DNA from 2 places in the Micromonospora sp. AMSO12t genome. Region 2 is predicted to be linked to the other one. Evidence: predicted binding sites of a transcription regulator. Region 2 holds the regulator's gene; the other holds the start of a gene.

Region 1 (9,025 bases), on a different contig from region 2:
CCAGCAGCGGGGCGGCCTCCGCGGCGGTCAGACCCCGGGGGCGGTCCAGCTCCCGGCGGTCGAGCACCGCGCCGCCGAGACCGATCCGCGCGGCGCGCAGCCGGTCCACCTCGATGCTGTACGCGTACGCGTGCACCCGGTCCGACTCGGGCCGGACGACCAGCGACGGTCGCCCGGCCCGACCGGTCTCCTTCGGCGTCCCCTCGCTGACCAGCCCGGCGCCGGCCAGGTCGGCGGTCAGCGCGCCGATGGTGCTGCGGTTGAGCCCCAGCGTGGTGGTGAGCTCGGCACGGGTGGTGGCCCCGTGCACGTGCACGTACCGCAGCAACGCGCCCAGGTTCTGCCGGCGGATCTCGTCCTGGCTCGGTCCTGCGCGCATCGCCGTCGTCACTTCCGGTGCCGCGGTCAGCGGTTGCCGGTGGCGGTGGAACGCCGGCGGGAGAACGCGTCCACGCTCGCGGCGAGCAGCAGCACCACGCCGGTGACCACGTACTTCACCCCCGAGCTGTATCCCATCAGGCCCATCCCGTTGTCGATGACCGCGACGACCGCGCCACCGAGGACGGCGTCCAGCACCCGGCCCTTGCCGCCGAAGAGGCTGGTGCCTCCGATGACGGCCGCGCCGACCGCGTAGAGCAGTACATCACTGCCGCCTGTGTTGGGGTCCACCGAGTTGGCCCGGCTGGCGGCGACGATGCCGCCGACGGCCGCCATCGAGGAGCAGATCACGAAGACCGAGATGCGGATGCGGTCCACGTTGATGCCGGCGCGGCGCGCCGCCTCCTTGTTGCCGCCCACCGCGTAGACGTGCCGGCCGTAGCTGGTGCGCTGGAGCACGAAGGTCCAGAAGACCAGCAGCACCGCGATGATCGGCACCACGATCGGCACGCCCTTGAGCGAGCTGATCACGACGTTGCGGCTGCGCTCCAGGTTGAGGATGAAGACCGCGACGCCGAGGACGAGCGCCAGCCCGCCGATGCGGGCGAAGACCACCGCGATCGGGTCGGTGACCAGACCCCGGGCGACCCGCGTACGGTGCCGGAGCAGTTGCACGGCCGCGTAGCCGGCGACCGCCACCGCGGCCAGCAGCCAGCCCAGGACGGGCGGGAGGTTGCGGTTGGCGATGGCCACCAGCACCTCGTCGCGCACCGAGATGTTGGCGCCCTCCTCCATCAGCATCAGCACGATGCCCTGGAAGGCGAGGAACCCGGCGAGGGTCACCACGAACGACGGGATGCCGATCTTCGCGACGAGGAAGCCGAGGGTGGTGCCGATCGCCACGCCGGTGACGATCGCGGCGATCACGGCCACGTACCACGGGTAGCCGAGCACGGTGACCACGTTGGCGAGGATGGCGGCGCAGACGCCGCTGGCGAAGCCGGCGGAGAGGTCGATCTCGCCGAGCAGCAGGACGAAGACCAGCCCCATGGCGATCAGCGTGACCGCGGCGCCCTGGGTGAACAGGTTGGCGAAGTTGCCGGCGCTGAGGAACGTCGGCTGCATGATCGAGAAGACCGTGCAGAGCACGACCAGGCCGAGTACGGCGGGCAGCGCCCCGATGTCGCCGCCACGGACCCGACCGACGTAGTTGCGGACGTGGCTGGCGAGGGTGGCCGGCGGTGTGACGGCCGCCGGGCCGTCCTTGTGCACGACGGTGGTGGTCATCGGACGCCTCCTGAGTTGCTGCCGGCCGGCCCTGCGCCGTTCCCGTTGCCGCCGTTGGTCGGCTCGGCGGCGAGCCCGAGCCCGCCGGAGCGACCGGCGGTGATCAGCTCGACCACCTGCGAGTGGGTGATGTCGGTGGTCTTCACCTGGGCGACCATCTGGCCGAGGTAGAGCGCGGCGATCCGGTCGGAGACGGCGAAGACGTCGTTCATGTTGTGCGAGATGAGCACCACGGCGAGGCCGTTGTCGGCGAGCCGGCGGACCAGTTCGAGCACCTGGGCGGTCTGCGCGACGCCCAGCGCGGCGGTCGGCTCGTCGAGGATGACGAGCTTGCTGTTCCAGAGCACGGCCTTGGCGATCGCGACGGTCTGGCGCTGGCCGCCGGAGAGGCTGGAGACGTGCTGCCGCAGCGACTTCACGGTCCGTACGCTGAGCCCGGCGAGGGTGTCGGCGGCCATCTGCTCCATGGTCGGCTCGTCGAGCACGATGCCGCTGCGCTTCTCCCGGCCGAGGAACATGTTCTGCACGATGTCGAGGTTGTCGCAGAGCGCGAGGTCCTGGTAGACGACCTCGATGCCGAGCGCGGCGGCGTCGCGGGGGCTGTTGATGGTCACCGGTCGGCCGTCGAAGCGGAACTCGCCGGCGTCGGTGGGGTGGATGCCGCTGATGCACTTGACGAGGGTCGACTTGCCGGCGCCGTTGTCGCCGACCAGCGCGGTCACCTCGCCCGGGTGGGCGGTGAAGGCGACGTCGCGCAGGACCTGGACGGGACCGAAGCTCTTGTCGATCCCGCGTAGTTCCAGCAGGGGGGTTGCGGACACGGGGGCTCCTTCAGGTGGAGGGGAGGTCTCGGATCCCGTCCGGCGCGAACCGCCGCCCGGCACAGGGTCCGTGCCGGGCGGCGTGCGCGTGGAATCGGGTACGGGTCAGCTGATGCCGGCGTCGGCGCAGAGCTTGGCGTACGCCCCGGCGCAGACCTCGTCCTTGGTGACGAAGCCGTCGGCGATGACGTCCTTGACGTTCTCCTTGAAGATCAGCTTCGGGGTCAGCAGGACCGACGGGACGTCCCGGCCGCCCTCCGGGTCCTTGACCGTCTGGCCGGTCTCCTTCTTCTCACCCTTGGCGACCGCGATGGCCAGGTCCGAGGCGGCCTTCGCCTCCTCCTTGATCGCCTTGTAGACGGTCATGCACTGGTCGCCGGAGAGGATGTTCTGCAGGCCTTGCGGGGTGGCGTCCTGGCCGGTCACCGGGACCTTGCCGTTGAGCTTGTTCTTCTTCAGCACCGAGATGGCCGCGTTGCCGAGGCCGTCGTTGGCGGCGAGCACGCCGTCGATCTTGCCCCGCTGCTGGGTCAGCATCTGCTCGAAGATCGTGGCCGCCTGGGTGTTGTCCCACTCCGGCACGTTCTGGTCCGGGCCCTTGGTGTACTCCTTCGAGTCGAACTTCGGCTTGAGCACCGAGTCGTACCCGTTCTTGAACAGGGTGGCGTTGTTGTCGGTGGGGGAGCCGTTGAGGTACGCCACCACCGGGTTCTTGGCGCCCTTGTCGGTCAGGCACTTGCTCAGGCCCTCGCCCTGGAGCTTGCCGACGACCTCGTTGTCGAAGCTGACGTAGTAGGTGGCCGAGCCGCCCAGCGTGAGCCGGTCGTAGTCGATGGTCGCCACGCCCTGGGACTTCGCCTTGTCGAGGACGGCCTTGCCGGTGCCGGAGTCCAGGTTGACGATCATCAGGGCGGTCACGCCGTTGGTGATCATCTGGTCGGCGATGGTCTGGAACGCCGTCTTGTCGCCCTGGGCGTTCTGGATGTCGAAGTCGACGCCGGCCGCCTGGAACGCCTCCGTCAGGAACTTTCGGTCCGCGCCCTCCCAGCGGGCGGAGGACTTGCTGTCCGGAAGGATCACGCCGATCTTCGGCTTCTTCTCGGTGGAGCCGCCGGCATCGGAACCGGAGTCGTCGCCGCAGGCGGTCAGGCCGCCGGCGGCCAGCAGGCCCACAGCGGCGAAGGTGAGGAAGCCCTTGCGCATCAGCAGGGTCCTTTCGGGGGTGGGGGATGATGTTGGTTTGTTGTGTCCGGCAACGTATTCCGGTTCGCGCCGTGGGCACAAGAGCGCCGAGGTGGCGAGTTTGTTGTCGGCAGTAACAATTCAGCAACGTCCCTGACACCCGGCCGTCGTCCATCGGGGAGCGCTCTCTCGTGGCTGACGGGAGCGGCGCAGCTCAGCGGGCCGACAGCGGGGCCGTGACCGCCCCGGTGAGGGCGACGAGATCCTTCGGGGCGAGCTGGAGCTGAAGCCCGCGCCGGCCCGCCGAGACGTAGACGGTGGGATGGTCGAGCGCCGACGAGTCGAGCACCGTGGGCAGCCGCCGGCGCTGGCCGAGCGGGCTGATCCCGCCGCGCACGTAGCCGGTGGCCCGTTCGGCGACCGCCCGGTCGGCCATGGCGGCCCGCTTGCCGCCGACCGCCGCCGCGAGCGCCTTGAGGTCCAGCTCGCCGGTGACCGGCACGACCGCCACCGTCAGCGCGCCGTCGACCTCGGCGACCAGCGACTTGAAGACCCGCTCCGGCGGCACCCCCAGGGCCGCCGCGACCAGCGCGCCGTAGTGGGGCGCGTCCGGGGAGACGTCGTACGGATGGGTGCTGTGGGCGATCTTCCGCTTCGTCAGCAGCGCGGTCGCCGGAGTGCCCTGTCCCGCCATGACGGCCAAGCTAACCCGGCCCCGTACGACCCGCGAGCCGAAAAGGCCGGACGCCCCCGCGCGCTACCCGACCGGCCGGCAGACCAGCACCGTCGGCGCCCCGGCGACCCGGGTCAGCACCAGGCTGGCCGCCTCGCCCCCGGTCAGCCGCAGGTCCCGGCGGAGCTTCTCCGGCTCCAGGGCGGACCCGCGCTTGAGGATCTCCACCCGCCCGACCCGGCGCTCCCGCAGCAGCGCCCGCAGCCGCTTGAGCGAGAACGGCAGCACGTCGGTGACCTCCAGGCAGCGGGCGAACGGCGTCGGCGTCGGCGCGTCCGCGTAGAGGTAGGCGATGCTCGGGTCGGCCAGCGTCGCGCCCAGCGTCTCGGCCAGCTCCGCGACCAGGTGCGCGCGGACCACCGCCGGGTCGGGGTCGTACAGGAAGCGGCGCGCCGGGCCGACCGGTGCTTCGGCGTCCCCGGAGCCCGTCAACTGCCAGCAGGGGACCCTTCCGCTGCCGGAGGCGTCGACAGGGGGCCCTTCCTTGCCGTGCAGCCGGGTGGCGCGGCGGGGGACCTGCGCCAGCTCGCCGCACCACAGGGCCGCCTCGACCAGGTCGCCGTCGACGCTCACCCACTCCGCCTCGGCGCTCGCCGGGACCAGCGCGTGGTCGATGCCGGGCGCCACCTTCACGACGGTGTGCGGCACCCGCTCCGCCAGCCCGACGACGAAGTCCCAGGGCGGCGAGTAGGCGTTCGGGTCGAAGATCCGCCGCCCGGTGCCCGCCTTCCGGCGCGCCGGGTCGCAGAACACCCCGTCGACCCGGTCCACGTCGAACGCCGTGGCGTCGCCACACTCCACCGTGAACAGCTCGGCCAGCCCGGCCGCCTCGGCGTTCGCGGCGGCCATCGCGGCGGTCAGCGGGTCGGCCTCCACGCCGTACACCCGGATGCCGGCGCGGGCGGCGGCGAGCGCGTCCGCGCCGAGGCCGCAGCCGAGGTCGGCGAGGACGCGCACCCCGGCGGCCCGCAGCCGCTCGGCCCGCCGTGCCGCGACGACGCCCCGCGTGGCCTGCTCCAGCCCGGCCCGGGTGAGGAACATCCCGGCCGCCGCCGGCCCGAACTTGCCGACTGCCCGGCGGCGCAGCTCGGCCTGGGTGAGGGCGGCCGACGCCAGGTCGGCCGGCAGCCCCGTAGAGCGGAGCGCGGCCGCCGCGGTCAGCGGATCACCGCCGGCCACCCGCGCGGCGGCGGCGAGCGCGGCCGACCCCTCGGGCGTACGCAGGGCGGCGAGTTGGTCGAGATCCACCCGTTCATTGTGGTCGGCGGACCCGACGCGCCGGCCGGCGGGTTGGCACTCTCCTTGACGGAGTGCTAGCCGAGGAATAACCTGCGATTAGCACTCTCACCCCGAGGGTGCCAGCTTCCGGGCCCCATGGTCCGGCTGCTGAACGCCAGGCGGACCGGCACCCGCGACGACGGCCCCGCCCGGTGGCATGTGGCAGATTGACGCTGGTCGGCATGCCGGCCGGTAACGAAACCAAGTACCCGGGAGGGTATGCCCGTGACTACCGCGACCAAGGTTGCGATCAAGCCGCTCGAGGACCGCATCGTGGTCCAGGCGAACGAGGCCGAGACCACCACCGCCTCCGGCATCGTGATCCCCGACACCGCCAAGGAGAAGCCGCAGGAGGGCACCGTCCTCGCTGTCGGCCCGGGCCGGATCGACGACAAGGGCAACCGCGTGCCGGTCGACGTGAAGGTCGGCGACACCGTCCTCTACTCGAAGTACGGCGGCACCGAGGTCAAGTACGCCGGCGAGGAGTACCTGGTGCTCTCCGCCCGCGACGTCCTCGCGGTCATCGAGAAGTAAGCAACCGATCAGTGTCGTCGCCCCGGTCCGGCTCGCCGGGCCGGGGCGACGTCGCTTCGAAGGGACATTCATGGCGAAGATCCTGAGCTTCTCGGACGACGCCCGGCACCTGCTCGAGCACGGTGTCAACGCCCTCGCGGACGCGGTCAAGGTCACCCTCGGCCCGCGCGGGCGCAACGTCGTCCTGGACAAGAAGTTCGGTGTGCCCACGATCACCAACGACGGCGTGACCATCGCCAAGGAGATCGAGCTCACCAACCCCTACGAGAACCTCGGTGCGCAGCTGGTCAAGGAGGTGGCGACCAAGACCAACGACGTCGCCGGCGACGGGACCACCACCGCCACCGTGCTGGCCCAGGCGATGGTCCGCGAGGGCCTGCGCAACGTCACGGCCGGCGCCAACCCGGCCGGCCTCAAGCGGGGCATCGACGCGGCGGCCGCCAAGGTCTCCGAGGCGCTGCTCGGCCGCGCGGTCGAGGTCGCCGACAAGAAGTCGATCGCGCACGTCGCGACGATCTCCGCGCAGGACGCCACGATCGGCGAGCTGATCGCCGAGGCGATGGAGAGGGTCGGCCGCGACGGTGTCATCACCGTCGAGGAGGGCTCCGCCCTGCACACCGAGCTGGACGTGACCGAGGGTCTCCAGTTCGACAAGGGCTTCATCTCGCCCAACTTCGTCACCGACATGGAGTCGCAGGAGTCGGTCCTGGAGGACCCGTACATCCTGATCACGACCCAGAAGATCTCGGCGATCGAGGAGCTGCTGCCGCTGCTGGAGAAGGTCCTCCAGAACAGCAAGCCGCTGCTGATCATCGCCGAGGACGTCGACGGCCAGGCGCTGTCGACGCTGGTGGTCAACTCGATCCGCAAGACCCTCAAGGTCTGCGCGGTCAAGGCCCCCGGCTTCGGTGACCGGCGCAAGGCGATGCTCCAGGACATGGCGATCCTCACCGGCGCCGAGCTGGTCGCGCCCGAGCTGGGCTACAAGCTCGACCAGGTGGGCCTGGAGGTGCTCGGCACCGCCCGGCGCGTGGTGGTCGACAAGGAGAACACGACGGTCGTCGACGGCGGCGGCAAGTCGAGCGAGGTCGCCGACCGGGTCGCGCAGATCCGCAAGGAGATCGAGGCCTCGGACTCCGACTGGGACCGGGAGAAGCTCGCCGAGCGGCTGGCCAAGCTGTCCGGCGGCATCGCGGTCATCAAGGTCGGCGCCGCGACCGAGGTCGAGATGAAGGAGCGCAAGCACCGCATCGAGGACGCGATCGCCGCCACCAAGGCCGCGGTCGAGGAGGGCACCGTCCCCGGCGGCGGCGCCGCCCTGGTGCAGATCCTGCCGGCGCTCGACGACGACCTCGGCTTCACCGGGGACGAGAAGGTCGGCGTCTCGATCGTGCGCAAGTCGCTGGTCGAGCCGCTGCGCTGGATCGCCCAGAACGCCGGCCACGACGGCTACGTCGTGGTGCAGAAGGTCGCCGGCAAGGAGTGGGGCCACGGCCTCGACGCCGCCACCGGCGAGTACGTCGACCTGGCGAAGTCCGGCATCGTCGACCCGGTGAAGGTGACCCGCAACGCGGTCACCAACGCGGCGTCGATCGCCGGCCTGCTGCTCACCACGGAGAGCCTCGTGGTGGAGAAGCCGGAGAAGGCCGAGCCGGCCGCCGCCGGTGGGCACGGCCACAGCCACGGCCACGGCCACCAGCACGGCCCGGGCTTCTGACCCTCGCCGTACGCCCAGTCGGGGCGCACCGTCCGTGTGGCGGTGCGCCCCGACGCCTTTCAGCGGGCCGGGGGCGTGACCGTCGGCCGGCCGGTGCCTCGTGAACCCGGGCGGGAACGCCGCGACGCCGCGTCCCCGGCGGGGACGCGGCGTCGGTGTGGTCTATCGCGGAGGTTGCCGGCTCAGGCGATCTTGCGCTGGGCGGGGACGGTCGACCGGTGCGGCTGGCCCAGGCGGGCCTCCAGCCGGGCCACGTCGACCCGGCTCTGCCGGCGGTCGGCCAGGTCCTCCCAGCCGACGGCGAGCAACCGCAGCCGCTCCGACTCGCTGAAGCCGCCCCAGACGCCGTACGGCTCGCGTACGGCGAGGGCGTGGGCGGCGCACTCGGCCCGTACCGGGCAGGCGCGGCAGACGGCCTTCGCGCCGGACTCCCGGCGCAGGCGGGACGAGCCACGCTCGCCGTCCGGGTGGAAGAACTGCGCGCTGTCCCGGCCCCGGCAGGCACCGAGCCGCTGCCAGTCCCAGAGGTCGACGATGGGTCCGGGCAGTCTGCGTACGTTCGACATCAGCACCCCTCCTCCCGCGCGGCACCGCGCAGATCCTGGTGAATCGGCGTCCGGGCGACGGTCCGCGCAGGCGCGCCGTTTCCGGCCTGGGACCTCCGTACCCGGGCCGTCGCCGGCTCACACACCTGTGATCGAAAACTTCCGGCAACTAGCGGCATATGCCCCACTTGTCGGAAAAGTTCGGAGGATTGCCCGAACCCCCTCGCGACCCGACCCGGTCATGGTCTGCTTCTGGACGGAGAGGAGACCACTGTGCGTACGGTTCTCGTGTGCGTTCGGACACCGCTCGCGGCGCAGCATCTGGCGTCCGCGGCGGCACGGCTCGGGCTGTCCGCCGTGGTGCGGACGGCCGTCTCCGATCCCGAGGTGATGTTGCGGCTGGCCGAGCGCCCGGCCGACGTGGTGCTCGCGGACACGGCCCTCACCCGGCCGGACAGCGCGGGCTTCGTCCGGCGGGTGCTCGCCCGCGCGCCGCAGGCCTCCGTGCTGCTGCTCGGCACGGAGGAGTCGGAGGCCGCCGCGGCCACCA
Region 2 (11,971 bases):
GTCGCCGCGGACCGCTACCTCGCCGCGGAGGCCGCCCTCGGCGCGGCCGGCCTCTCCTGGTACGAGGTGTCGAACTGGGCCCGCGACGAGGCGGCCCGGTGCCGGCACAACCTGCTCTACTGGACCGGCGCCGACTGGTGGGGCCTCGGCCCGGGGGCGCACAGCCACGTCGGCGGCGTGCGCTGGTGGAACGTCAAGCACCCCACGACGTACGCGAAGCGGCTCGCCGGCGGCGAGTCGCCCGGCCTGGCCCGCGAGGTGCTCACGGCCGACGAGGCGCACATGGAGGACGTCATGCTCCGGCTGCGCCTCGCCTCCGGGCTGCCCCTGGACGCCCTCGACGACGCCGGTCGGGCCGGCGCCGCGCGGGCCCTCGCCGACGGGCTGCTGGCCGCCGACGAGCACGCGGCCGGCCGGGCCGTGCTGACCCTGCGGGGCCGGCTGCTCGCCGACGCGGTCGTCCGCGACCTGCTGCCCTGAGCCGCGTGCCGGGGCCGGCCGGGGGAGCGGCCGACCCGGGTCACTTGGTGAAGGTGTAGGTCAGCGGGTAGCGGTAGAGCACGCCCTCGTTGGCCTTGAGCCCGCCGATGATGCCGAAGATCAGCGGCACCAGCGAGACGAGCATGGGGACGAAGAACAGCACCCCGCAGGTGATCAGCGTGACCACCCAGCTCAGCACCCCGACGATCGTCCAGGTGAGCTGGAAGTTCAGCGCCGCGGCGGCGTGCGCCCGGGCGGTCGGCGACTGCTGCCCCCGGACCATCAGCGCGATGAGCGGCGCCAGCCAGCCGAGCATGCCGCCGCCGACGATCACGCCGGCCGCGCCGCCGAAGTGGGCGATCAGGGCCCAGTTCTTGTCCTCGTTGCTGGCGTAGCCGCCCGTCGGTGGCCCGTAGCCGCCACCGGCCGGATAGCCGGCCCCCGGCGCTCCGTAGCCGCCGGGCGGTCCGTAGCCGCCGGGCGGCGGGTAGTCGCCGGGCGGTCCGTAGCCACCGGGCGGTGGGTAGTCGCCGGGCGGAGGGTAGCCGCCCGACGGCGGCTGGTCACCGGTGGGCGGCGGATAGCCACCGGGTGGAGGATGGCTGCCCGGGCCCGGTGCCCCGGACAGTGGTGCGGTGGGGTCGCCGGAGCCGGCGGGGCCGGGAACCCCCGACGGGGCGGTCGGGTCCGGCGGGAAGCCGGGGTCCCCCGCTCCGGGAGGGCGAGGTGGTTCAGTCATGAAGGTCACGGTAGGGGCAGCCGGCAAGGCGGCACCAGCGCGACCGGCCGGGACGCCCGGAACACCGGCCCCACGGGGGCGTCGGGTGGGCCCGCGCGGTCGCCGATCGGACTGATCACCCCAGGTCGATCATCGCGCGGGCGGCCCCGCCGACGTAGACTGGCACTCGCTACAGTCGAGTGCCAGCAGCCCGCCCCGGCCCCCCGAGTGCCGGGGCCGACGTGCGACAGGAGGTGGGGAGGATGGGTCTCGACGACCGCAAGCTCGCCGTGCTGCGCGCGATCGTCGAGGACTACGTCGCCACGCAGGAGCCCGTTGGCAGCAAGGCGCTTGTCGAGCGGCACCAGCTGGGGGTCTCACCGGCGACCGTCCGCAACGACATGGCCGTGCTGGAGGAGGAGGGCTACATCCGCCAGCCGCACACCAGTGCCGGCCGGGTGCCCACCGACCGGGGCTACCGGCTCTTCGTGGACCGGCTGTCCCGGGTGAAGCCGCTCAGCCCGGCCGAGCGCCGGGCGATCGAGCGTTTCCTGGTCGGCGCCGTCGACCTCGACGACGTGGTGCACCGCACCGTCCGGCTGCTGGCGCAACTCACCCGGCAGGTCGCCGTCGTGCAGTACCCGAGCCTGGCCCGTTCCTCGGTGCGTCACCTGGAGCTGGTGCCGATCTCCACCACCCGGCTGATGCTGGTCATGATCGCCGACACCGGCCGGGTCGAGCAGCGGCTGGTCGAGCTGCCCGCGCCGATCCCCGCCGACGACGTCACGGACCTGCGCCGGCTGGTCAACGAGAAGCTGGTCGGCACCCGGCTGTCGGAGACCCCGCCGCTGGTGCAGGCGCTCGTCGAGGAGTCGGTGCCCCACCTGCGCCCGGCCATGACCACCCTCTCCACCGTGCTGCTGGAGACGCTGATCGAGCGGCACGAGGAGCGGATCGCGCTGGCCGGGACGGCCAACCTCACCCGCGGCGGCCTGCTCGACTTCCAGGGCTCCCTGCGCCCCATCCTGGAGGCGCTGGAGGAGGAGGTCGTCATGCTCAAGCTCATCGGCGAGGCGGAGCCGAGCACGACGCGGGTGCTGATCGGCGACGAGAACGAGATCGACAACCTGCGCGCCGCCTCGGTGGTCAGCACCGGCTACGGGCCGGGCGCGACCAGCGTCGGCGGCCTCGGCGTGCTGGGGCCGACCCGGATGGACTACCCCGGCACCATCGCCACGGTGCGGGCCGTGGCACGCTACGTGGGCGAGCTGCTGGCCCAGAACTGACCAGTCAGGGCCGACGGCCGGCTCCGGCCGCCGACCGGCGCAACGCGAGACGAACATGAGGACACGGAACGCAGTGGCCAGGGACTACTACGGCATTCTCGGCGTGAGCCGGGAAGCCTCCGACGACGAGATCAAGCGCGCCTACCGCAAGCTGGCGCGGCAGTTCCACCCGGACGTGAATCCGGATCCGGAGGCCCAGGAGAAGTTCAAGGACATCAACGCCGCGTACGAGGTCCTCTCGGACGACCGGAAACGGCAGATCGTCGACCTGGGCGGTGACCCGCTCGCCCCCGGGGGCGGGGGTGCGGGTGGCCCGGGCGGCCCCGGCGGCGCCGGACCGTTCGTCGGCTTCCAGGACATCATGGACGCGTTCTTCGGCGGCGCGGCCGGCGGTTCGCGGGGTCCGCGACCGCGTACCCGGCCCGGCGCCGACGCGATCCTGCGGCTGGAGCTGGACCTGCACGAGACCGCGTTCGGCGTCGAGGCGCCGATCACCGTCGACACCGCCGTGCTCTGCACCACCTGCTCCGGCGCCGGCACGGCGGCCGGCACCCACCTGGCCACCTGTGAGGCGTGCGCCGGCCGGGGCGAGGTGCAGTCCGTGCAGCGCACCTTCCTCGGCCAGGTGGTCTCCGCCCGGCCGTGCACGGTCTGCCAGGGCTACGGCACCACCATCCCGCACCCGTGCCCGACCTGCGCCGGCGACGGCCGCGTCCGCACCCGCCGTTCGCTGACCGTCAAGATCCCGGCCGGTGTCGAGGACGGCATGCGCATCCGCCTCGCCCAGCAGGGTGAGGTCGGCCCGGGCGGCGGCACGGCCGGCGACCTCTACGTGGAGATCCACGAGCGGCCGCACGACGTCTACTCCCGCAAGGGCGACGACCTGCACTGCCGCGTCACGGTGCCGATGACCGCGGCGGCCCTCGGCACCCGGCTGACCATCAAGACGCTGGACAGCGAGGAGACGGTCGACGTCAAGGCCGGCACCCAGCCGGGCAGCACGCTGCGGCTGCGCGCCCGGGGTGTGCCGCACCTGCGTGGCACCGGCCGGGGTGACCTCTACGTCCACCTCGACGTGCGCACCCCCACCAAGCTCGACGCCGACCAGGAGAAGATGCTGCGCGACTTCGCCAAGACCCGGGGCGAGGAGGTCGCCGAGCTCACCAAGCAGGGCGGCTTCTTCTCCCGGATGCGCGACGCCTTCAACGGCCACGCCTGAGCGGCCTGACCGCCCCGGCGTCCGCCGGGGCGGCTAGCCTGATCGTCGTGTCCGCGCCGCTGTTCCTGGTCGAGTCGCTGCCCACCGCCGACCAGCTCACCCTGGGCGGCCCCGAGGGGCACCACGCCGCCACGGTGCAACGGCTGCGCGTCGGCGAGGAACTCCTGCTCGCCGACGGCCGGGGCGGGACCGCGTCCGCGGTGGTCACGGCCGTCGGCCGGGGCAGCCTCGAACTCGACGTCATCTCCCGGGGGTACGTCGACGCGGCCGTCCCCCGGCTCGTCGTGGTGCAGGGCATCGCCAAGGGCGACCGGGGCGAGCTGGCCGTGCAGGCGATGACCGAGGTCGGGGTGGACGAGATCGTGCCCTGGGCGGCGTCCCGCTCGGTGGCGCAGTGGCGCGGCGACCGGGGCGCCCGGGCCCGGGAGAAGTGGGTGGCGACGGCCCGCGAGGCGGCGAAGCAGGCCCGCCGGTCGTGGCTGCCGGTGGTGGCCGGCGCCCCCGACGAGTCCACCGCGACGGTGGCCCGCCGGATCGCGGGCGCCGCCGCGACGTTCGTCCTGCACGAGGAGGCGCGGGAGCGGCTGACCACCGTCGAGCTGCCCGCCGCCGGTGAGATCGTGCTGGTCGTCGGCCCGGAGGGCGGCATCGCCCCGGCCGAGCTGACCGCCTTCGCCGAGGCCGGCGCCCGGCCGGTGCGCCTGGGGCCCTCGGTGCTGCGTACGTCGACCGCCGGGGTGGCTGCCCTCAGTGTCCTGGCCACCCGCCTCGGCCACTGGTGACCGTCGGTACGCCGCAGCCGCATCGGGTTCCTTCCGGAGCTGTGCTCATCCCCGTGCGCCGGGCCGCTCGCGGCGGCGACGTGAACGCCTCGGGGGCTCAGCGCCGCAGCACCGCCATCGTGCCAGGGCTGTCGCGCATTCCGGTGGTCGGCGGCGGCGTCACGCCCGCGTGATCGCGGCGAGTCACTGCCGATCCGTCGGAGTGGCTTGACAGGGCCCCCTCACGCCTTCACCCTTTCACTATTGAAATAGTGAAAGGGGGCGGAGTTGATCGAGTTCCATCTGGATCGTGGGTCCGGGGTCTCCACCTATCTACAGCTCGTCCACCAGGTGAAACACGCGCTCCGGCTAGGGGTTCTTCAACCCGGCGACAAGCTTCCCACCGCCAAGGAGGTGGTGGCGCGGTTGGCGATCAACCCCAACACGGTGCTCAAGGCATACCGGGAGCTCGAGCGGGAGGGCCTCGCCATCGGCCGCCCGGGGCAGGGCACGTTCGTCCGTCGGTCGCTGCGGACCGCCGACGCGGGTGAGCAGGCCCGACTCGCCGCCCAGCTGTCCGCCTGGGTCGGCCAGGCCCGCCGCGCCGGCCTGGACCAGGAGGACGTGGAGGCGCTGTTCGCGTCGGTGTTGATGGATTCGTTCCGGCGGTCGGCGTGAGGACGAGTGAGGATGCGGTGGTCGTGAACATGCCAGGACTGGGCAGGTCTCCGGAGGAGCATCCGGCCCATGCGCGACGGGAGGGCAATGCGCTGGAGGCGACCGGGCTCGGCAAGCAGTACCGCCGTACCTGGGCGCTGCGCGAGTGTTCGGTGGCCGTACCGGCCGGTCGGGTCGCCGCGCTGGTCGGCCCCAACGGAGCGGGCAAGACGACCTTCCTCCACATGATCGTCGGATTGCTGCAACCCACTCGGGGGTCGGTCCGCGTCTTCGGCACGACGGTGGGACGCGACGGCGCCGCGCTGTCCCGGATCGCGTTCCTGGCCCAGGAGAAGCCTCTCTACGACGGTTTCACCGTCGCGGAGATGATGCGGTTCGGCCGGGTGATGAATCCGAACTGGGACGACGACCTGGCCCGCGGCAGGCTCGACGAGTTGAGGATCCCGCTCGACCGGCGGGTGGCGAGGCTCTCCGGCGGCCAGCAGACCCAGGTGGCGCTCACCCTGGCGATCGCCAAGCGGCCCGACCTGCTGGTGCTGGACGAGCCGCTCGCCGACCTGGACCCCCTGGCCCGACACGACGTGACGAGCAGCCTGATGTCCGCCGTGGCGGAGACGGGCATGACCGTCCTGCTCTCCTCGCACGTGGTGCCCGACCTTGCGGGCACCTGCGACTGGTTGGTCGTTCTCAACGGCGGCCGTGTGCAGGTCAGCGGGGACATCGACGACCTGCTCTCCGAGCACCGGCTACTGACCGGCCCGGCGGACAGCGCCGAGGCGGTGGCCGCCCAGTTGCCCGTCGTCGCCCGTAGCAGCACCGGCCGGCAGGCCACGATGCTGGTCCGCGGCGCCGGTGCCGTTGCGGACCAGCGGTGGACCGAACGTCCCCTGTCCCTCGAGGACCTCGTCCTGACCTACCTGCGTGACCCCGACGCCGCAGCGCTGCCCCGCCCCAACATCGTCCGGGCGAACTGAGAAGGAGAGCAAGATGGTCTGGCTGACCTACCGTCAGCACCGCGCCCAGCTGCTGGTCACGTTCGGGGCGTTGATTCTGCTCGGCGGGATACTCCTGGTCTCCGCCCTCGAAGCCACCTCGTGGGCGGCAGGCCACGCTCCCGACGGCTGCCCGGGATCGTCGCCGGTGTGTCACGACTTCAACCGCGGGATGTTCGACCGTTACCACGCCGTCTACCAGGTCTTCGGCTACCTGCCCCTGGTGGGACCGGCACTGATCGGTGCCTTCTGGGGCGCGCCCCTCGTGGCTCGGGAGATGGAGCGCGGCACGTTCCGCATGGCCTGGACCCAGTCCGTGACGACGCTACGCTGGATCCTCGCCAAGCTCGGCCTGCTGTGCGTGGCCGTCGTGGTCGCCGGGGCAGCCCTGGCGGTGATGGTCGGTCGGTGGAACGCGGTGTTCGAGGGTGCCTTCCCTGACTCCTCCTTCACCAACCCCGGCAAGTTCAACATCGTCGGCCTCGCGCCTGCCGCGTGGTGGCTCTTCGCATTCGCAGTCGGCGCCGCCGCCAGCGCCATCCTGCGCCGCACCGTGCCGGCCATGGCGGTCACCGTGGCGGTGATCGCCGTTGCCATCCCTGCGGTCATCGTCAGTCACGACCTCTACGCCAAGCCGGACCGGCAGGTCGGCGTGAGCCGGGACGCTCTCATCGCCAACGGGGACGTCATCGTCGCCGAGATGCGGGTGGCCCCGGACGGCCGGGTGGTGGACGGCTCGCTGTCCAGCGTGTGCCCACCCGCCGCCGGCGTCGACCCGTCGTCGAGCCGGGCCGAACTCGCCGAACAAGACTGCCTGCTCGCCAAGGGATACCAGGCGGCCTTCGACGTCCATCCAGCCAGTCGATTCTGGTTGTTCCAGTCGCTCCAGGCCCTCCTGCTGGTCGGCGGCGCTGTCGTCCTGCTCGTCGTCACGGTGCGCCGGACACTCCGGCTGCACTGAATCGTGAGCCAGCCTGTATTCGATACAGGACAGATCCTTTCGTACCCTGCTGTGGGCTGACCGCGACGACGGTGACCTCCGGCCCGGAGGCCGCGGCCCGACGGGTCGGTCACCAGCGGTGCGGGCCTCGTCCTTGACCGTCGCTGGCCAGGGCATTTCGGCCAGCGTGGTCGGGGCGCGCGTCCGGCGGGGGTCAGAGCCTGGGAAAGACGTGCACCGTCTGCTCCTCCGGGTCCAGGTCCAGCCCGGCCGGGCCGATGATCAGCGGGTCCGGTACGCCGACCACCTCGTGGTCCTTGTCGTAGTAGTCGAAGCGGCTCAGTACGTGGCGCATCGCCTCGATCCGGGCCCGCTTCTTGTCGTTGCTCTTCAGCACCGTCCACGGTGCGTCGGCGGTGTCGGTGTAGAAGAACATCGCCTCCTTGGCCTCGGTGTACTCGTCCCACTTGTCGAGGGAGGCGATGTCCATGTCGGAGAGCTTCCACTGCCGCACCGGGTCCACCTGGCGGACGGCGAACCGGGTGCGCTGTTCGTTCTGGGACACCGAGAACCAGAACTTGACCAGGCGGATGCCCGAGCGCACCAGCATCCTCTCCAGTTCGGGGGCCTGGCGGAGGAACTCGAGGTACTCCTTGCGGGTGCAGAAGCCCATCACCCGCTCCACCCCGGCGCGGTTGTACCAGGACCGGTCGAACAGCACGATCTCGCCGGCCGCCGGCAGGTGCCCGAGCCACCGCTGGAAGTACCACTGGGTGGACTCCCGCTCGTTCGGCTTGGCGAGGGCCACCACCGACGCGCCGCGCGGATTGAGGTGCTCCATGAAGCGCTTGATCGTCCCGCCCTTGCCGGCCGCGTCGCGCCCCTCGAAGAGGATCACGAGCCGCTCACCGGACTCCCGGATCCAGTCCTGGAGCTTCAGCAGCTCGATCTGGAGCAGCCGCTTGTGGTGGTCGTACTCCGTGCGCTCCATGCGCTCGTCGTACGGGTAGTCCTCCCGCCAGGTGTCCACCGGGCTGCCGTCCGGGCGCAGCAGTACGGGATCGTCGTCGTGACCGTCGACCACCTGGTAGTCGTCGGTGAGGTCCAGCACGCTGTCCGTCATGCCGGCAACCCTTACCCCGGCACTGCCCACCGTCACCCCCGCCACGCTGGGAGTTCGTTGAGGAACGAAGCCGGTCAGCTGCGCAGGTAGGAGGCGCCGTTGAGGTCGACGATGGTGCCGGAGGCCCACTCCGCCTGCGGTGAGGCGAGCCAGTGCACGGCGGCCGCGATCTCCTCGGGGCGGGCCACCCGGTTGAACGGGCTCTGCGCCCGGATCGCGGCGCCCCGCTCCCCGCTCAGGTGTCCGGTGGTCATGTCGGTCTCCACGAAGCCCGGGGCGACCGTCGCGATCGTGATGCCGTACGGGGCGAGGGCCACCGCCAGCGACTGTCCCAGCGCGTTCAGCCCCGCCTTGCTCGCCCCGTACGCCGGCTGCTCCGGCTCGCCCCGGAAGGCACCCCGGGAGGAGACGTTGACGATCCGGCCGCCCCGGTCGCGCATGTGCTGCGCGGCGCACCAGATGACGTTGCCCGCGCCGGTCAGGTTGGTCTCCAGCACCTGCCGCCACTGCGCGCGCCACTGCTCGTAGGAGGCGCCGAAGACCGGGTGCGGGGCGTCCCGCTCGCCGTACACGCCGGCGTTGTTGACCAGCACGTCGAGCCCGCCGAGCAGGCCGGCCGCCTCGTCGACCATGGCCCGTACGGCGTCCGGGTCGGTGAGGTCGGCGCGGACCACGACGTGCCCCTCGCCGGGCAGTTCGGCGCGCAGCCCCTCGGCCAGTTCCGCCGAGTCCCGGTGGTGGATCGCCACCCGGTCGCCGCCTGCCGCGAACGCGGTCGCCACCGCCCGCCCGATGCCGCGCGAGGCCCCCGTCACCAGTACCGCCCGTGAAGTCACGCCGGCCATCATGCCTGGCCTACCCCCGGTGCGAGGAAGGGACCCTTCCGCTACCGAAGGCGTTGACAGGTGCCCTTCCTTACACTGCCCCGCATGGGAACCGACTGCCTCTTCTGCCGCATCGTCGCCGGGGAGATCCCGGCCACGATCGTCCGGGAAACCGCCACCACGCTCGCCTTCCGTGACATCGACCCGAAGGCGCCGGTGCACGTGCTGGTCATCCCGAAGGAGCACTACGCCGACGTGGCGGCGCTCGCCCAGGGCGATGCGGCGCTGGCCGGGGAGGTGCTCGCCACAGCCGCCGCCGTGGCCGAGGACGAGGGACTGCTCGGCGACGGCTTCCGGCTGATGTTCAACACCGGCGCGTACGGCGGCCAGGAGGTCTTCCACGTGCACGCGCACGTGCTCGGCGGGGCGCCGCTGGGCCCGATGCTGGCCCGGAACCTCGCGTGACGGTGGTCGACGACCGCCTGTCGCGGATGGTCCGGACGGTCCAGGCGCAGGCCCGGGTGCCGGCGGTGTCGGCGGCCCTGCACCGGGCGGACCGCCCGCTCTGGACGTGCGCCGTCGGCGGGACCGGCAACGACACCGAGCTGGGGCCGGGCACCCGGTTCCGGATCGGGTCGGTCACGAAGACGCTCACCGCCGTGCTGACCCTCCAGTGCCGCGACGACGGCCTGCTGGACCTCGACGACCCGCTGGGCCGACACCTGGACCCGCCGGCCCACGGCGAGCTGACGGTGCGCCGGCTGCTGTCGCACACCGCCGGCCTGCAACGCGAGCCGTACGGCGACGTCTGGGACACCCTGCGCATGCCGGACGCCGACGGGCTGGTCGCCGACCTGGCCCGGGCCGAGCGGGTGCTGCCCCCGGGCCGCCGCTACCACTACTCGAACCTCGGCATGGCGCTGCTCGGCCGGCTCGTCGGCCACCTGCGGGGCGGCACCTGGGCGGAGGTGCTCGCCGAGCGGGTGCTGACCCCGCTGGGGCTGGCCGGGACCTCGACGGAACCCGGGCCGCACGCCGCGACGGGGTTCCTGGTCGACGCCTACTCCGACGAGGCACGCCCCGAGCCGCCGACCGACTTCGGGGCGGTCGGCCCGGCGGCGCAGCTCTGGAGCACCGCCTCCGACATGGCCCGCTGGGCGGCCTTCCTCGCCGACCCGGCGGCGCTGGACCCGGCCGGCGCGGTGCTCGCCCCGGCCACGCTGGAGGAGATGCGCTGGCCGGCGACGGTCACCGACGAGACGCTCTGGGCCGACGGCTTCGGGCTCGGCCTGATCCTGGTGCCGCAGGGCGAACGGATCATGCACGTCGGGCACTACGGCGCGATGCCCGGCTTCCTGGCCAGCGTCTACGGACGGCGGGGCGGGGAAGGCACCCCCGGCGCGATGGGCGTCGCGGTGCTGGGCTCCTCCGGCACCGCCGGCGAGGTCCTCGACCTGCCGCACCGGCTGCTGGCCGCCGCGGTCGAGCACGACCCCGCCGACGTCACACCGTGGCAGCCGGGCCCGCCCGCCCCCGAGGGCGTACGCGGGCTGCTCGGCCGCTGGTGGGGGGAGGGTTTCGAGTACGTCTTCTCCTGGCACGACGGCGAGCTGCGGGCCCGGGGCGCGGACGATCCGGCCGGCAAGCCGCCGTCGGTCTTCGTCGCGCTGCCGGACCGGCCGGACGTGTTCCGCACGGTCTCCGGCCGGGAGGCGGGGGAGCTGCTCCGGCTGACCCGGGACGAGCACGGCACGGTGGTGCGGATGCACTGGGCGACCTACCGGTTCACCCGGCACCAGGAGACCTTCGAGCGGTACGACTTCCGAGCCGGCTCCTGACGCGCGCGACCGGACGGGCCGAGGACCCGCTCCGTCCGGTCCGCCCCGGCCGCGGAAGAGGTGACCGGTCCGCTCGTGCCCCACGCGCGGAAATGGGCAGGGTGCCACCGCTGTTGGAAAGATAAGATGGCAGTAACGTCAGCGCGTCGCGCCAGCAGGCCGGCGCCGAGATCGAGAGCAGGTGCGCAGGGCCCCTCGGCCCGACCTATGACCGGCACCCCACCTCCCGGCCCGCCCCGGGTGCAGACCAGGATCACCGTCCCGGATTCCAAGATCATGGTCAACCTGCTCGGCGCGGGTGACGAGATCCTGCGACTGGTCGAGCGCTCGGTCGACAGCGACGTGCACGTCCGGGGCAACGAGATCACCATCACCGGCGCCCCCGCCGACAACGCCCTCGCCGAGCGGATCTTCAGCGAGCTGCTGGAACTCATCGAGAAAGGCGAGACCCTGACCACTGACGCCGTGCGGCGTACCGTCGGCATGCTCGAGCAGGGCGGCGCCGAGCGGCCCGCCGAGGTCCTGACGCTCAACATCCTCTCCCGGCGCGGCCGCACCATCCGTCCCAAGACGCTGGGGCAGAAGCGCTACGTCGACGCGATCGACGCGCACACCATCGTCTTCGGCATCGGCCCCGCCGGCACCGGCAAGACCTACCTGGCGATGGCGAAGGCCGTCCAGGCGTTGCAGGCCAAGCAGGTCAGCCGGATCATTCTCACCCGGCCGGCGGTCGAGGCGGGCGAGCGGCTCGGCTTCCTGCCCGGCACGCTCAACGAGAAGATCGACCCCTACCTGCGCCCGCTCTACGACGCGCTGCACGACATGCTCGACCCCGACTCCATCCCCAAGCTGATGGCAGCGGGCACGATCGAGGTCGCGCCGCTGGCATACATGCGGGGAAGAACCCTAAATGACGCGTTCATCATCCTCGACGAGGCGCAGAACACCACGCCCGAGCAGATGAAGATGTTCCTCACCCGGCTCGGCTTCAATTCCAAGATCGTCGTCACCGGTGACGTCACCCAGGTGGACCTCCCGGGTGGCACGACCAGCGGCCTGCGGGTGGTCCGGGAGATCCTGGAGAACGTGGAGGACGTGCACTTCGCCGAGCT

What was found. Region 2 encodes HrcA, which represses chaperone genes, less so after heat shock. Its sites were predicted from a motif close to GGTTNGCACNCTCNNNNNGAGNGTGCNAACC; they were not measured.
Region 1: groES (co-chaperone GroES) is a predicted target of HrcA. The motif match lies at 5,735-5,765, and genes of this name have one in related genera.

Annotation. Positions count from the first base shown of each region.
Region 1 covers NZ_WAAS01000230.1:807-9,831, forward strand. Annotated here, with positions in the region: gene F6X68_RS25445 (ROK family protein) at 1-379, opposite strand, end outside; gene F6X68_RS25450 (sugar ABC transporter permease) at 406-1,665, opposite strand; gene F6X68_RS25455 (ATP-binding cassette domain-containing protein) at 1,662-2,486, opposite strand; gene F6X68_RS25460 (sugar ABC transporter substrate-binding protein) at 2,592-3,689, opposite strand; gene ybaK (Cys-tRNA(Pro) deacylase) at 3,883-4,362, opposite strand; gene F6X68_RS25470 (methyltransferase domain-containing protein) at 4,426-5,649, opposite strand; gene groES (co-chaperone GroES) at 5,899-6,213, shown strand; gene groL (chaperonin GroEL) at 6,284-7,930, shown strand; gene F6X68_RS25485 (WhiB family transcriptional regulator) at 8,113-8,496, opposite strand; gene F6X68_RS25490 (helix-turn-helix transcriptional regulator) at 8,749-9,025, shown strand, end outside.
Region 2 covers NZ_WAAS01000011.1:29,702-41,672, forward strand. Annotated here, with positions in the region: gene hemW (radical SAM family heme chaperone HemW) at 1-480, shown strand, start outside; gene F6X68_RS03110 (DUF4870 domain-containing protein) at 521-1,219, opposite strand; gene hrcA (heat-inducible transcriptional repressor HrcA) at 1,462-2,484, shown strand; gene dnaJ (molecular chaperone DnaJ) at 2,558-3,703, shown strand; gene F6X68_RS03125 (16S rRNA (uracil(1498)-N(3))-methyltransferase) at 3,751-4,485, shown strand; gene F6X68_RS03130 (GntR family transcriptional regulator) at 4,753-5,142, shown strand; gene F6X68_RS03135 (ABC transporter ATP-binding protein) at 5,172-6,116, shown strand; gene F6X68_RS03140 (ABC transporter permease subunit) at 6,130-7,095, shown strand; gene ppk2 (polyphosphate kinase 2) at 7,289-8,197, opposite strand; gene F6X68_RS03150 (SDR family NAD(P)-dependent oxidoreductase) at 8,272-9,033, opposite strand; gene F6X68_RS03155 (histidine triad nucleotide-binding protein) at 9,127-9,486, shown strand; gene F6X68_RS03160 (serine hydrolase) at 9,483-10,859, shown strand; gene F6X68_RS03165 (PhoH family protein) at 11,067-11,971, shown strand, end outside.